One region of the Polymorphobacter sp. PAMC 29334 genome, then DNA from elsewhere that is predicted to be linked to it. Evidence: predicted binding sites of a transcription regulator. Region 1 holds the regulator's gene; each other region holds the start of a gene.
The links. The regulator LexA, encoded in region 1, represses DNA repair genes until DNA is damaged. The targets are predictions, from matches to a motif close to GTTCCNCNCTTGTTCT.
Positions count from the first base shown of each region.

Region 2: radA (DNA repair protein RadA) is a predicted target of LexA. The motif match lies at 2,609-2,624, and genes of this name have one in related genera.
Region 3: KZX46_RS21905 (LexA family protein) is a predicted target of LexA. The motif match lies at 4,238-4,253, and genes of this name have one in related genera.

Region 1 covers NZ_CP080243.1:2,295,165-2,300,488, forward strand. Annotated here, with positions in the region: gene gltX (glutamate--tRNA ligase) at 1-30, opposite strand, end outside; gene KZX46_RS14610 (hypothetical protein) at 74-391, shown strand; gene KZX46_RS14615 (ComEC/Rec2 family competence protein) at 432-2,612, shown strand; gene KZX46_RS14620 (DUF1330 domain-containing protein) at 2,695-2,988, opposite strand; gene lexA (transcriptional repressor LexA) at 3,461-4,144, opposite strand; gene glp (gephyrin-like molybdotransferase Glp) at 4,180-5,324, opposite strand, start outside.
Region 2 covers NZ_CP080243.1:893,626-898,949, reverse strand. Annotated here, with positions in the region: gene KZX46_RS08095 (patatin-like protein) at 1-881, opposite strand, end outside; gene KZX46_RS08090 (TMEM175 family protein) at 958-1,569, shown strand; gene KZX46_RS08085 (hypothetical protein) at 1,620-1,901, shown strand; gene KZX46_RS08080 (PEP-CTERM sorting domain-containing protein) at 1,954-2,460, opposite strand; gene radA (DNA repair protein RadA) at 2,636-4,006, shown strand; gene KZX46_RS08070 (CvpA family protein) at 4,012-4,734, shown strand; gene cysS (cysteine--tRNA ligase) at 4,731-5,324, shown strand, end outside.
Region 3 covers NZ_CP080245.1:151,320-156,643, reverse strand. Annotated here, with positions in the region: gene KZX46_RS21925 (hypothetical protein) at 648-926, shown strand; gene KZX46_RS21920 (DUF2493 domain-containing protein) at 1,267-2,205, shown strand; gene KZX46_RS21915 (hypothetical protein) at 2,264-2,491, shown strand; gene KZX46_RS21910 (Y-family DNA polymerase) at 2,500-3,762, opposite strand; gene KZX46_RS21905 (LexA family protein) at 3,766-4,215, opposite strand; gene KZX46_RS21900 (SOS response-associated peptidase) at 4,756-5,324, opposite strand, start outside.

The sequences.
Region 1 (5,324 bases):
GAAGCGGGTGACGACAGGCGCTGCGCCCATGTGATACTATCCAACGAAGAGGGGTGGATGGGGGAGACGGCGCGTGTCTAGCACAAGCTATCAGCCGGCGAACAGTCGCTGGCGTCCGACCCTGCCGAAACGCCAGCGCCCGTCTGCCGCGACGCGCGGCCTGGGTCTGGCGGGGCTGGTCATCTTCGCGGTTGGGGTCGCGATCTGGGTTTCGGCCTTCGCCGCGCTGGCCTCGGTGCATTGGCTGCCGCGGGGACTGCAGCGATTGGCGCTCGAGGCGGGGATGGCCCTTTCGCTTGGAGCTGTCGCCGTCGACGCGATCATCGCGTGGCGGTTGACGCAGCGTCTTCACCGGGTGGCGCTGACCGAGCCGGATCACGCCGACGGCTAACCCAGCGGCAGGCACCATTACGGCACGCTGGCCGCTGTTTGTGGGCTGGAGGACCGCGCTCGACGACTGGCTCGACAGCGAGCGCGCGCAAGTGCCGCTGTGGTCGCCGGTGGCGTTCGGGCTCGGCATCACGCTGTATTTCATGCTGCCGTGGGAGAGCCAGCGGTTGGCGGCGGTGGTCGCCGCGCTCGGCGTCGCCGGGGCCGGGACGATCGTCCGTGGCAGCGCCGGGCGGATGCTCGTGTGGGGCGGGGTGCTCGTCGCGCTCGGCATCGGCATCGCGGCGTGGCGCAGCGCCGACGTCGCGCTCCCCGTCCTCCGCGACCGCTTCGAGGGCGAGATCAACGGCACCGTCGAGGCGGTCGAGATCCGCAGCGGGCGCGGACAGGTGCGCTTCCAGCTCGATCCCGACGACCCCGGCCTGCCGCCGCACGTCCGCATCAGCCTCAAGGCCAATGTCCCCGCCGGGCTGGTGCCGGGGGCGAACGTGACGGTGCGCGCGATGCTGCTGCCGCCCGCCGGGCCGAGCTTCCCCGGCGGTTACGACTTCGCCCGTCGCGAGTGGTTCGACCAGCTCGGTGCGACCGGTTACCCGCTCGGTCCGACCGTCATCACCCGCAAAGCACCGCCGCCCGCCGGGGTCGAAGCTTGGCTCGATGATCTCCGCGCGCGGCTGACGGTGCGGATCGAGACGGTGGTCGGCGGCGACGCCGGGGCGATCTCGGCGGCGTTCGTCACCGGCGACCAGGGCGGCATCTCGACCGCGACCAACCTCGCGATGCGCTATTCGGGAATGGCGCATTTGCTGTCGATCTCGGGGGTGCATATCGCGATCGTCGTCGGTGGGACGATGTGGATCACCCGCGCTTTGCTCGCGCTGAGCCCGTGGATCGCGCTGCGCTGGCCACTCAAGGCGATTTCGGCGGGAGCGGCGGCGGTCGCGGGGATCGGCTACACGATCCTCGCGGGCGCGCAGGTGCCGACGGTGCGGTCGTGCATCGGCACGGTGATCGTCCTGCTCGGGGTCATCATGGGGCGCGAGGCGCTGTCGCTGCGGCTGCTTGCGGGCGGCGGCTTCGTCATCATGGCGGTCCGCCCCGAGGCGCTGCTCGGGCCAAGTTTTCAGCTGAAATTCGCCGCGGTCACCGGGCTCGTCGCGCTGTTCAACTCGCGGCTCGGGCGCTGGCTGTCGGCGCCGCGGCAGAATGCGGGATGGGTGTCGCGGACGCTCCAGCACCTCGCCGGGCTGCTCGTCACCGGGGTCATCGCCGAGGCGCTGCTGTCGGCGACCGCGCTGTTCCACTTCAACCAGACCGGGGCGTACGGCGTTTTCGCCAACCTGCTGGCGATCCCGTGGACGAGCTTCATCGTCATGCCATTGCTCGTGCTGGCGTTGCTGCTCGACCCGCTCGGGATCGCCGCCCCGGCGTGGTGGGCGCTCGGCAAGTCGATGGACGCGCTGATCGCGCTCGCGGTGTGGGTCGCCGGGTGGCCGGGGTCGGTCGTCCGGGTTGGGTTGATGCCGATCACCGCGTACGCGCTGCTCGTCGGCGGCGGGCTGTGGCTGTTCATCTGGCAGGGTCGCGCGCGCTGGCTCGGCGCGGTGCCGGTGGTGATCGGTGCCGTGATGGCGCTGACCTCGCACCCGCCCGACCTGCTCGTCAGCGCCGACGGCCACCACGTCGCGGTGCTGCTCGATGCCTATGACGACGAGGGGCCGCGGTTGGCGTTGCTCCGCGACCGCACCGGCGACTATCTCCGCGATGTCTGGGGCGGGGTCACCGCGTCGACCGCCGACGCCGCGATTGCCGACCTGCCGAATGCCGACTGCACGGTCGACGCCTGCGTCGCGCGGGTCGGCACCGGGCGGAGCGCGATCCGGCTGCTGGCGACGCTGTCGAAGGACCGGATCGGCCAGCCGAAATTCGGCCCGGCGTGCGCCTCCGCCGACATCGTCGTCAGCGACCGGCGGCTCCCCGCATGGTGCAACCCGCACTGGCTCAAACTCGACCGGACCGCGCTCGAAACGAGCGGCGCGGTTGCGATCTGGCTCGCGGGGCGGCGGGTCGAGACCGTCGGCGAACTGACCGGCGACCATCCGTGGATGCCTCAGCCGCGTGTCTGGCGACCTCGCGCTGGGGGCGCGAGCGGTGCCGGGCGGGCTTTGCGCGCAGGCCGACCCGCAGAGGCCGCGCCGAACCCGGACGAGCCTACCTATTGAGTAAGGCAAGCGACCGCATCGCTCGACTGCCGGCTTCGCGAACGATGCACGCGTCGCGTCCCGCTATAGCTCGTGTTCGTGGTCAACCATGTGATGTGAACGCGAACATATCGCCCGAGGTCGCCGCAAGCCGTGCGGCCTTGTAAGGCGCATAATCCGGGTCCGAAATAAAGTCCTCGGTCGCGGCTCGTGAGGGAAATGTCAGCAAAACGATCGAGTCGAGATCCGGCCCGTCACCTTCGAACCGACGAATGCTTTCCGACACCGCGAAGTATGCGCCACCATGCTTGCGGATAATCGCCGGCACGTTTGCTGCGTAATTCTCTACCCATGCCATGTCGTGGACCTTGATCGTCACGAGAACAAACTCGGCCATTGCGCACCCCTCGTTGCAACTCGCATCTGTCGACGATTCTAACTATCCAAAGTGGATATCGCCGCATTGCTGATATGCGATGTTTGAGGAATGAAATTTAGGCGGACATTTCGACCGTCGCATTTAGCGATGGCGAGGTCAGCGCTGGCCAGTCTACCTTCGCCCAACCGATCGCCAATATTTAGACTTTTTACATTGTGGCACGAAGTCTCAACGGCGTCATCGCTTCGGTCCAGCATCGCCGCGGCTAGCCACCATCACGGCGGGCTATGCAGTAAGCCTGAACGCCACGCTGCGATCACATCGTAGGCTCTCGCCGACGGAGACGGATCAATTCTTCTCGACGTAGATCATTCCGCAGCGATCTATCGAACTGCTAGAGACAAACCCACGGGAACGTCTACACCGATAATGTCAGCCTGCCAAATGCCGGATCGCGAGGTCGATCTTCGTCAGGCGTAGTCGATCTTCATCAGGCGTATCGGCGCAACAGTCCCGCAAGCTTGCCCTGTACGCGCACCCGCGACGGCAGATAGCGCTGGGTCGAATACATCGTGTTCGCCGGTTCGAGCTCGACCATGCCCTTGGCATGCTTCAGGATCTTGAGCGTCGCGTCATTGCCGTCGACCAGCGCAACGACAATGTCGCCATCGCGGGCGGTGTCGCAGCGGCGGACAAGTGCGTAATCGCCGTCGAGGATACCCGCGTCGACCATCGAGTCCCCCGATACTTCGAGCGCATAGTGATCGCCCGGCCCGAGTAGCGCTGCCGGAACCGAAAGCAACCGGTCGTCCTCGAACGCTTCGATCGGTTGCCCGGCAGCGATCCGGCCGTGAAGCGCGAGCGTGACGATGTCGTTCGCCGGGACCGCCGGTGCCGCCCGCTTGCGGAAGTCTGCGTGGACGACCTCGCCCTTGGGCGCACTTACAGCGCGCTGGACCGCATCGGGCATGCGCAGCACTTCAAGGGCGCGCGCGCGGTTCGGCAAGCGGCGGATGAAGGCGCGTTCCTCGAGCGCATTGATCAGGCGGTGAACCCCCGACTTCGACTTGAGCGCAAGCGCCTCCTTCATCTCCTCGAACGACGGCGACACACCACTCTCGTTCAAGCGCCCGTTGATAAATGTCAGCAGGTCGTGTTGCTTGCGCGTGAGCACCGTCGTTCTCCATCCCAGGAACCGATGCAGAACGTTTAGGCAACACTAGATATGGTGTCAAGCATGATGCAGTCCACCATCGCACCCGATTTGGTTGCTTCGGCATATAGTTCGCGGACGATCAGGACATTGCTATCAGCGAGGACGCGGAGCATCGCGCTGTCCTGCGCCGACGCGGGTGCGACGACGCCATCGATCAGACGGGCGCGGAGATAGTCGCGGCGCGGCCCGTTGGCTTCGAGGTCGACGCCGAGCCGGGCGGGGATGCTGCACGGCAGGGGGTCGAGGTCGCCGCCGAGCGCGCGGAGCAACGGCACGACAAATAGGGTCGCGCAGACGAACGCCGACACCGGGTTACCCGGCAGCCCGACGACGCGGGTCGCGCCAAGCATCCCGGCGAGCATCGGCTTGCCGGGCCGGAGCGCTATCCGCCAAAAGTCGATCGTCGCGCCCATCTCGCGGAGGACCGGCTGGACTAGGTCGTGGTCGCCGACCGACGCGCCGCCGATCGTAACGAGGACGTCGGCGTCGGCCTGCGCCGCGATCGCGGCGGTCAGCGCCTCGCGTGTGTCGGCGACGATGCCGCCGTCGATGACATCGGCGTATTTGCCGAGTAGCGCGGTGAGCATGACGCCGTTCGAGCTGACGATCTGGCTCGGCCCCGGCGCGACCCCGGGCGTTACGAGCTCATCGCCGGTGGCGAGGATCGCGACGCGCGGGCGGCGGTGGACGGGGAGGGTGGCGTATCCGGCGGCGGCAGCGACGCCGATCCGCGCCGGGGTGACACGTGATCCCGCTGCCGCAACCGACTGTCCGGCGGGGAAATCTAATCCTGCGCGACGGATGTGCGCGCCCTCGCGCGGCGGCCCGTCGCCGGTCAGGGTGACGATGTCACCATCGCGCGCCACGTCCTCCTGGACAACGACGGTGTCGGCCCCGGCGGGCAGCGGCGCGCCGGTGAGGATGCGGACGGTCTCACCGGGACCGACATGGCCCGCAAAGCTGCGCCCCGCCGCGCTCTCGCCGGTCAGCCGCCACGGCCCGGCGCGGTCGGCCCAGCGAATCGCGTAGCCGTCCATCGCCGACGCGGCGAACGGCGGCTGGGTGAGCTTGGCGACGACGTCGGCGGCGAGAATGCGGCCCAGCGCGGCGGCGAAGGGAACGGTTTCGGCGGGGAGGG
Region 2 (5,324 bases), 1.4 Mb from region 1:
GTCCGCCCTGGCCACGCCGCATTGCGCTCGGCGAGCACCGCGTCGATCTCGCCGACCTGCGCCGGCGGGAAGGCCCCCGGAAACGACGCGGTCGCGCGCGCGGCGAAGGCGAGTTCGGCGGGATCGCCGATGCTGCGTGGCCCGGCATGTTCACCACTGCTGTGAAAGTCGATCACCAGCCGATGCTCGGTCTCGATGATCTGCGGCGGCGAATGCAGCGCGAGCGCCTCGGGGCGCCCGTGAAAATCGGTCACCGTGACGAACAGGTCGAGCGGCAGCCCTTCCGGGATCAACGGCGGCGCAGGCGCATGGATCTCCATCGCCTTGAGCGCGTCGTACAGCATCGCGGTGAAGCCGACGCCCGAGAACGGCGGACGGAACCAGCGCGAGCGCATGAAGCGCGACAGCTTGGCGCGAACCTCGACCCGCGCCGCCGGATCGACGACGTCGTCGGCCATGCCATAGCCCTTCGACCGGGCGTACCAGACGAGCGGCGTCGCCCACCATTTGCTCATGCGCCCGTGCGCGACCGCCTGCGGATCGAGCAGCCGGTCGACGTCGGCCCCCGCCAGCCACAGGTCGCGGAGCGGCTCCATGTCGTGCCCGCCGGCGATCGCGTGCGACAGCAGTATGCCGTTGATGCCTCCCGCCGACGCCCCCGCGACGATGTCGACGAGGACGCGGAGGTTGAGATGCGGCTCGAGTTCATCAAGCAGCGCCGCGTAGACGATCTCGGTATCGCCCGGCGGTGCCTCGCCGTGCGTCCGCGCCGCCGACGCGCGGAGCAGCTTCCACACCTCCTTGGTGATGCCGTGCATGTAGATCGCGAGGCTGACCCCGCCGTAGCAGACGAGCGCGAGCCGCAATTCCTTCTCGCGCATCGTCACGCCTCCCTGCCGTCCATCTACGCTATCATTCGGCCGGAACCCCGAATAGTTTCACGGCTCAGGGGGCGACATGACCGACAAGAGCCACGACCGTTTCCAGCTCGAGCGGCTGGCGTTCTTCAGCGACGCGGTGTTCGCGATCGCGATCACGCTGCTGATCATCGAGGTCCATCTGCCGGTGACGACGCCGGAGACCGAGCAGGGCATCGCGCAGGGGCTCGCCGATCTCATCCCGCAATATATCGGCTTCTTCGTCAGCTTCTTCGTCATCGGGCGCTTCTGGATCGGCCATCACCGTGTCTTCGGGCGGCTGCAGAGCGTCGACGACGGGCTGATCTGGCGCAATATGCTGTTCCTGATGACGATCGCGTTCATGCCGTTCCCGACCGCGCTCGTCAGCCATTATGTCAGCACGCGGGTCGCGGTCGGCGTCTATGCTGGGTGGCTGACGTTCGCGGGCGTCCTCAACCTGCTTCTCGAGCGCTATGCGATGAAGGGGCCGCTCGCCGCGCCGGGCGGGCTCGACGACCTGCGTCGCTGGGCGCGTGCGGGCTCCGCCCCCATCATCGTCGGCGTCCTCGCGTTCGGCTTTGCGATGGTCTCGCCGCACCTTGCGCTGATCCCGCTGCTGAGCAGCCCAATCATCACAGCGCTGGTCAACCGCAAACCGAAAGCGGTCTAGGCGCGCGGCGCGAGCGGTGACAGCCACGCGGCGAAGTGCCAAGCAGGGGCATGGATCGCCACCCCAATATCCTTAATGCCGCGACCAACCTGCTCGGCGTGTGCTTCTTCATCCTCACCGGACTGCGGCTGACGCATTCGACGGCAATCACCTATGCCGACGAGGTGGCGTGGGTGGCGGCGCTGTGCCTGCTCTGCAGCACGTTCCTGTCGTACGTCGTGATCCGCAGCGAAAAGCCGAGGCAGTGGATCGAGCGGATTGCCGAAGCGACCTTTTTTGCCGGCATCGGCCTGCTGACAGTGGCGGTCGCGCTCCTCTGGCAGCTCTATTGACCGCGATGCCAGCCTGACCGTCGCCACCGGTCAGCCGCAAGGCGAAGGCGGATCAGGCGCGCGTTAGGCGGCGGTAGCGGAGTGCGACACCGGCAAAGCCCAGCCCGGCGACGAGCATCACCCACGTCGCCGTCTCGGGGACCGTCGCGACCCCCGAGACCAGATAGCGGACGTCGCCGCCGCTCGCGTTGTAGCAGTTCCCCGACCCGCGGCACTCGTACGATGACGTCAGCAGCGCGACGCTGCCGGTCGCCGTCGTGATATCCGACACGAAGCCGAGATGAAGGTCGGCGGTGTAATCGTGCTGGTTCACGTCGAGCCCGAACGCGGTGTTCGACGCCGAGTCGCTGGGGACCGCATAGGTCGCCCCGGTGAACACGCCCTGCGCTTTCGTCGTCAGGTGCGCGGTGTCGAGGAAGCCGTAGACGTTGAACGAGAAGCGTCCGGCCAGCGCGGTGCCATCGCTGAACACGCCATTGATCTTCCACACGCTGGCGTCGGCGGCGGCCGGGAGCACCAAAATCGCGGCAATCGCCAAGCGCTTGAAAAATCGTGTCATGCCCATCCCCATCGCCAATCTTGTGCGCGCCCAAATCCCCGGCACCCAAGTCGTTACGGTTCAATAACCATAATCCATTAAGATTGGCTTGATTACCGACGGCACCCCCGCAAGTAATCCGGTTGCGTGCCGTCGCCCGCGCGCCTATGTTCCCGCTTCGTTCACCGGAGATCGCATGGCCCGCGCCGCCGTTCGCTACGTCTGCCAATCGTGCGGGACAACGAGTCCGCGCTGGGCGGGGCAATGCGGCGACTGCAACGAGTGGAACACGATCCAGCAGGAGGCGGCCCCGGTCGTTACCGCCTTCAGCGCCAAGCACTCGCTGAGCAGCGGCGGTCGCGGCATCGGGCTGACCGGGCTCGACGACGACGTCGCGATCCCGCCGCGCACGTCGACCGGGATCGCCGAACTCGACCGCGCGCTCGGCGGCGGGCTGGTTGCGGGGTCGGCGGTGCTGATCGGTGGCGACCCTGGGATCGGCAAGTCTACGCTATTGTTGCAGGCCGCCGGGCGGATGGCGCTCGACGGCACCCGCGTCGCGTATATCTCGGGGGAGGAGGCCGCCGACCAGGTCCGCCTCCGCGCCCGGAGGCTGGGGCTGGCCAAGGCACCCGTCGCGCTCGCGGCGGCGACGTCGGTGCGCGATATCCTGACGACGCTCGGACAGGGCACGACGCCGGGCCTCGTCGTCATCGATTCGATCCAGACGATGCATTCGGACACGCTCGAAGGCGCGCCCGGCACCGTCAGCCAGGTCCGCGCCGCCGCCCACGAGCTGATCCGCTATGCCAAGACCAGCGGCGCGGCGCTCGTGCTCGTCGGCCACGTCACCAAGGACGGTCAGATTGCCGGCCCGCGCGTCCTCGAACACATGGTTGACACCGTGTTGTATTTCGAAGGCGAGCGCAGCCACCAGTACCGCATTCTCCGCGCCGTCAAGAACCGCTTCGGCGGCACCGACGAGATCGGCGTCTTCGCGATGGGGGCCGACGGGCTCGAGGAGGTCGCCAACCCATCGAGCCTGTTCCTCACCGACCGCGAGCACGCGGTCAGCGGCGCGGTGGTGTTCCCGGCATTGGAGGGCACGCGACCGGTCCTCGTCGAAATCCAGGCGCTCGTCGTCCGCCTGCCGTCAGGGGCGACCCCGCGCCGCGCCGTCGTCGGCTGGGACACCGCGCGGCTGGCGATGATCCTCGCGGTCCTCGAAGCGCGCTGCGGCCTGAGCTTCTCGAATTGCGAGGTCTATTTGAACGTCGCCGGCGGCCTGAGAATCAACGACCCTGCCGCCGACCTCGCCGTCGCCGCCGCGCTCGTCTCGGCGCTGACCGAGACCCCGGTCGGCCACGACACCGTCGCGTTCGGTGAGATCGCGCTGTCGGGTGAAGTCCGCGGGGTGGGCCACGCCGGGCTGCGGCTCAAGGAAGCGGCGAAGCTCGGGTTCGCCGCGGCGCTGGTGCCGGGGAGCACCGATGCGAGCGGCGGCATGCGCACGGCGAAGTTCCGCACGCTCGCCGGGCTGGTCGATCATTTGGGCGTGAAGACCTGACTAAAATGTTGGCCGTCATCCCCGCGAAGGCGGGGATGACGGCATGGGCGGGACCCGCTAACACCCCCTCCATCATGGCCAGCCTAACCGCCCTCGACATCGTCGTCCTCCTGCTCATCCTCCTCGGGGGCCTCGCCGGCCTCGCGCGCGGGTTCGTGACCGAGGTGCTGTCGCTGCTCGCGTGGGTCGCGGCGATCATGGCGGTGCGATTCCTGTATCCGGTCGGCAAGACCGTTGCGCTCCACATCACTGGAACCGATTCTGGCGCGGCCATCCTCGCCTTCGCGTCGATCTTCCTGACGACGTTCATCGTTTTCCGGATGATCGCGGGGGAGCTCGGCGACCGCACGAAATCATCGGTGGTCGGCCCGGTCGACCGCGTCCTCGGCCTCGGCTTTGGCGCGTTCAAGGGGCTGATCGGGGCATCGATCCTGTTCCTGATCGTCCAGTTCGGCTACGACACGATGGAGGACGGCGCGCCGCGCCCGTTGTGGCTGACCGCATCGCGGACCGCGCCGCTGCTCGAAGTGACGTCGAAGGCGATGGTCGATTTTGTCGAGAAGCGCCGCCACCCGGCCCCGGCGGCAACGGTCGACGATCCGGCGAGCAGCGACCGCGCCGGGCACGACCGGCCCAGCCGCGGGCATCCTGCCGCCAAGGGCTATGACAAGGACGATCGCGGCGCGCTCGACCGGCTGCTCGACAGCGGCAGCAAGACCCCGCTGTGAGCAACATCCGCCTCTACGACACGATGCGCCGGGCGAAGGTCGACTTCGAACCTGCCGATCCCGCGCGGGTCACGATGTACGTCTGCGGCCCGACGGTTTACGGGCGCGCGCACATCGGCAACGCGCGGCCTGCAGTAGTGTTCGACGCGCTCCAGCGCTTGCTCCGCCACACCTACGGCGCGAAAAACGTCATCTACGCGCGCAACATCACCGACATCGACGACAAGATCATGGCGGCGGCGGTCACGGAAGGCGTCGACCCCAAGGTCATCACCGACCGCTATGAGGCGCACTACCTTGCCGACATGGGTGCACTCGGCATCCAGCCGCCCGATCTCGCGCCGCACGCGACCGATCATGTCCCGCAGATGGTCGCGATGATCGGCGACCTGATCGCCAAGGGGGCCGCGTATGAAGCCGAGGGCCACGTCCTGTTCGACGTTGCCGCGCCGGGCGATTACGGCAGGCTGTCGCGCCGCCCATTGGACGAGATGATCGCCGGGGCTCGCGTCGAGGTCGCGCCGTACAAGCGCAACCCCGCCGACTTCGTCCTGTGGAAGCCTTCGGCAGACGATCAGCCCGGCTGGGAA
Region 3 (5,324 bases), on a different replicon from region 1:
CGATGCATTAGATTGCGAAGACTAATGCGCCGAAACCGAGGAGGCCAAGCGGGTTGAAGTCGAAGCCGAGCGCGAGGCCGGATTTTCGACATCGTCAGGTCCCTGATCGACTGGGCCACCATCGGTGAATGGTGCGACCGCGTGATGGACGAGGGCGGCAAGCTGCGCGCGTCGTCGGAACACTATGGCCGAATGCGTGACATGTGCCGCTCCCTGACCATCGGGCGAGTTCGACAGAGCACCGATCGACCCGGCATCGCGCACCGCGCGCATGTTCCAACCCGGTCGTTACAATCCGGTGCCGCCACACCACGGCCTCGCCTCGGAACTGTCCAGGGCCGAAATGGGCACACTGCTGGTTGAGCTTTGCAACCGGCAACGGTCTCTTGCATCGGGGCGCGCATTCATGCCTCGCCCCAAGGGTCCAAAGTTTGATCCGGCCATGCTGACCGACGAAGCCCTCGAGCGGTTGATCCAGACGCATCCTGACCTGGCTGTCGTCGACCGGCTGCGCAACGAGCGCGAACTCCGCGCTGCGTGGCCGGCAAGATAACCGTCTAATCTCGGTGCTGGCGTAAATAACAACCAACGATGTCCGCGCCTTCCCTCTTCCTCTCTCCGCGCCTCTCCAGCCAAGGAGCTCGACCATGCGCATCACCGGCCTCGCTAACATCTCAACCGGAACACTCCCCGGTGCCGAACTCGCGGCGATCGATCGTCTGTTTGATGGCAGCGATGCCCGACACCCGCTCAACTATCACGGGATTCCCGTCGTCGCGCATCCATACGGCTTCATCGCTCACACCTGCATGGTGCTCGACGACAGCAAGCCGACCGAGGTCTCGGAACGGCTCTGGGCGATCCTGTCGGATGCCGAACACGCCGGATGCGACTGGGTCCTGTTCGACCGCGACGAGCCGGAATGACCTCCACCGCGTCTTCTGCGCGTCCACCCGACCAACGGCGGAGGTCAAAGCAAGCGTGCTTGCACGATAGCGTGCTTGCCTGACCACCGGCGGGGTCCGTCGGCTTAGAGGGAGCCCTGACCGGAAGCCCCGGTAGCAGCAACCCCTGACCTGCGGGCCGTGTTGCCTGTCCTCTCCGGCTCTCCGTCTTCGACGGGGCCGGGGGACAGGCTGCCCGCACCACCCCTCGATCAGGGGTTTCCCTCGCGTCTTCGCGCTCGGTGCTGCCACCAAGGCCACCGGTCTGATCGGGCTCACGCCGACGGATCTCCTGCCGGCGATCATCCAAGGAGCTTTCCCGATGCAAGCCAGTCTCGCCTCCATCCTCCTCGCCGCCGGCCTGGAGGGCCTGAGCGTCAAGGACGCCGAACCATCACAGGATTTCCCGGGCACCGATGCTCTCGAACACTCCGTCCGCGCCGCCTGGAACGAGATGTTCGGTATCTTCGCCGATACGCCGATGGAGAAACCCGCCGAAGACCTCGCTTGGCAGTTCGTCAACATCTTCCACCGGGCCGGTGAAAAGCAGGAGCGCAAGCTCGATGATCTGAGCGACGAGATCCGCATGCTCGTCCGCGACCGCGACCAATCGGAGATCGGCTCCGCCAACCTCGAAACCGTGATCGACCGCGCCCGTGAAGCCGAGCAGGTCATGCAGTCGTTCCAGGTCATGCGCGAACAGGCCGCGATGCTCTACTGCGCCGAGACCAGCTACAGCTGGCGTGCACAGCGCGGCGGTCGCTCCGTACCGGGAATGACCTCCGCAATCGTCGAAGGTCGCGCGTTCATGCGTGCCCGCGCCGAGACCAAGAAGGCTCAGGCGATGCCCGCAGGCACTCCGGTGGTGTTCTCGGGTGGCCGCATGGTGATCGACGAAGCCGACGCGAAGCAGTTCGCTGACGATCTGTTCCGCACCCTCGACCGGGTTCACGACCGCGTCGGCGACATGGTCCTGGTCCACGGTGGGGACACCAAGGGAATTGACCGGTTCGCCGCTGGCTGGGCCGAGCGCAAGAAAATCCCGCAGGTCGTGTTCGGTCTCGATCCCAAGCTCGGACAGCGTGCCGGGTTCCGCCGCAATGAACAGTTCCTCTCGATCAAGCCCCGCTACGTCATCGCCTACCCGGGGAACGGCGTTCTCGAGCGTCTGGTCGAAGAGGCGAGGACGCGGCGGATCAGTGTGGTCGACCGTCGCGGTCCCCTCGGCACCCCGCCTGTCGCCGAACGCAAGGCGGCCTGACCCCGCCAATCGCCGACGCTGGTTCGCCAGCGTCGGCATTTTTCCACGGAGATCGAAAATGACGACCGCTTTTATGAACGTGACCCACTGCGCCCGAATGGCGACCCGCCAGGCACTACGCACCGGCGAGGTCGTCCATGTAATCGCCACCGGAAACGACACCATGCCGATCATGGTCATCGACGAACACCAGCTATTCGCACACGGAGACCGTCTCGGTCCGGAAGATCTGCTATTCACCGCCGACCCGTTCGGCGACCCGATGACGATGCCGCGTGCGTCATGACCATCCCTTCAGTGGGCGACCGGCACTTCAGCGAGCCGCGTCGTCCACGACGGGCTCTTCATCGTCCGCTTGGTATCGTACGCCCTCGCGCCCCGGCCTTCGGCCGCGAGGCGCACGGTGCTGCGGCCGTAGCGCTCGTTGAGCCCGTCGACTGCCGCGAGCAACTGTGGCGCGCGCGCGTCGGCCGACGCGAACAGGTCCCCCTGGGTTGCCGCGACCGGATGAAGCCCTTCGAGCATCACCCCGCATTTTGAATAGACGGCACCGGGCGTGAACATCGCCTCCGCCATGTTCCCCGCAAGCGCACCAATGGCGCGGGGGTCGTGGGTCGCCGGCGACAGCCGCGCCGACCGCGATGCCGACGGCGCATCGGGCTTGTAACGGCTGCCATGCGCGAACGCGATGAGCCGCGACGCGACCAGCCCCTCATGACGGGCCTTTTCGGCTGCGCGTACCGCGCGCCGAATCATCGCCTCGCGAAGCGTCGCACAGTCGCTCACCGGCTCGCCGAAGCACCGTGTCACCGCCGCTCCCTTGCGCGGCCCCGGCGGCACGTCGAGCTCGACGCACTCGACACCTGCGAGCTCGCGCACCAAGCGTTCGAGCACGACTGTGCCGACCTCGCGCGCTACCGCCGGCGGCATTGACGCTAGATCGGCCGCGGTGCGGACGCCGAGCGGCCGCAGTCGGGCGCTCAGCGCCCCGGCGACGCCCCACACCTCCTCGACCGGCCACACCGCCAATAGACGGCGGCGCAGATCCTCGTCGTGGAGATCGACGACGCCATCCCAGATCTTCTCGCTGGCCTTGGCGAGCGCGTTCGCGACCTTACTCAAGGTTCGCGTCGGCCCGAGCCCGATCCGCGTCGGCAAGCCGACGGCGCGCAGGATCGCGGCGCGGATACGGTGAGCGCCGGCGACGTCGCCAAGGCCGGAGGGCAAGGTGGGCAAGCGGAAGAAACTCTCGTCGATCGAATAGATCTCACAGGAATCGCTATGCTCGGCGATGACCTGATTGAAGCGCCGGTTGAGGTCGGCGTACAGCTCGTAATTAGATGATCGGAGCTCGACCCCGTGCCGGCGGATCGTGTCGCGCAGTTTGAACACCGGAGCGCCCATCTTGATGTGCAGCGCCTTCGCTTCCTCGCTCCGCGACACGGCACAGCCGTCGTTGTTCGACAGCACGATCGTCGGCCGATTGCGCAACGAGGGGTCGAACAGACGCTCGGCCGAAACGTAAAAGTTCGAGACGTCGACGATCGCATGGCTCACGCCTCAGCCCTTCAGGTTACGGACACTGGCTCGGACCACCCCCCAAACGTCGACGTCTTCGTCGGCGATCGTAGCCGGATAGTTCATCCGGCTGTTTCGCGCCTCAAGGGTCGGCACCCCGGCCCGGATGCAGAGCTGGCGGATGACAAAGCCCCCGTCCACGACGGCGATGACAATGCGCCCGTTCGACGGCTTGGCGTCACGGTCGACCACGACGACATCGTCGTCGAAGATGCCCGCGTCGATCATCGACTGACCGCTGACCCGAAAAACGAAGCTCGCCGCGCGGTCGAGACGCAACAGCTCGACCAGATCGATCGCTGTCTCCTGCCAGTCCTGCGCAGGCGAGGGAAAGCCAGCACCGGCGGCACCCACAATCTGCAGCCGCAGGCCCGGTGCAACCTCAGCGATCGGGATCGGACGCGAAACCGGAAGCTCAAGCAGAATCATCATGGCCGACATGATAGCGACGGCGCGAACGAAAAGGGAACAGGAGATTTTGCCGCGATCTTGGCGAAGAGGGGGCTTTGCGCTATATGGGCTGTGGCCTCGTAGCCAAGTCGATCACCTCCGAGCTCGGGTGCTGAAGACAGCCGGGCTCACGTCTAAGGGGCGGGGAGCCCTCGCAAGACTCCCCGCCCCGCTGGATCAACCCTTCGGTCGACCCAGCTTAACGATCGCGATCACAAGCATTACGCCCGCGATCGTGACCATTACAGCCTCGTAGGCTGTCATCGGCATCACCTCCGTCCTGGGCGACGAATTTGCGATGCTACGCTGAAGACGCCACACCGCGACGCCCAGGCGTGGCCTACACGAGCCGGGCGTGGGCGTCTTTCGCCAAAGCACCGACCGACCTGAATGCGGCGATCGCCATCAGCTGCGACAGATCTGCACTCTCAGCTGCTCGACGGCATATACGATGGGGGCAGGGCAAAGAAAGTCGTCGTCGGTGCGCAAGGTAACGATCACTTCGGTAGCCGGGTGACGCCGTCAGTCTGCGATCACGTCGAGTAGGCCGGTCTCCGGCACCTCCTCGACCTCGATCTCTCCCGGTCCGGTCGATGGTATATGTCGACCGACTGCCATCAGCTGCGACGGATACGGCGCAGCGAGCTGGATCGCGCCGTCGTAATCGCAGGTCAGCCAGCGGTCATAGTCTTCCTCATGCAGGATGACGGGCATCGCCTTCGGATGAATGTCGGCGACGAGCGGGTTAGGATCGCAGGTCAGGAACGCGAACGCTCCGCCCTCGCCTAACGGCCGCCAGACCCCGGCGAAGGCGAAGATCGGCCGGCTCGGGATGCTGAACCAATGAAGAGGAAGCTTGCCTGGCACACCAGGCCCATACTCCGAAAACTCAGTCACTGGGACCAGACACCGCCTCGATAAAGAGGTAAGAGCGGTCCGCCAAAACGACGACGCGAGATTGCGAACGTTCGTCACCGGCTTCTCGACAAGTTTGCCGGTCTTTGGCGTCTTAACCAAATGCGGGAACCCCCACGACATGACATCGAGAACACGCGCGCCGTCGACATCACGCGCGACCCACGCCGGCTTCT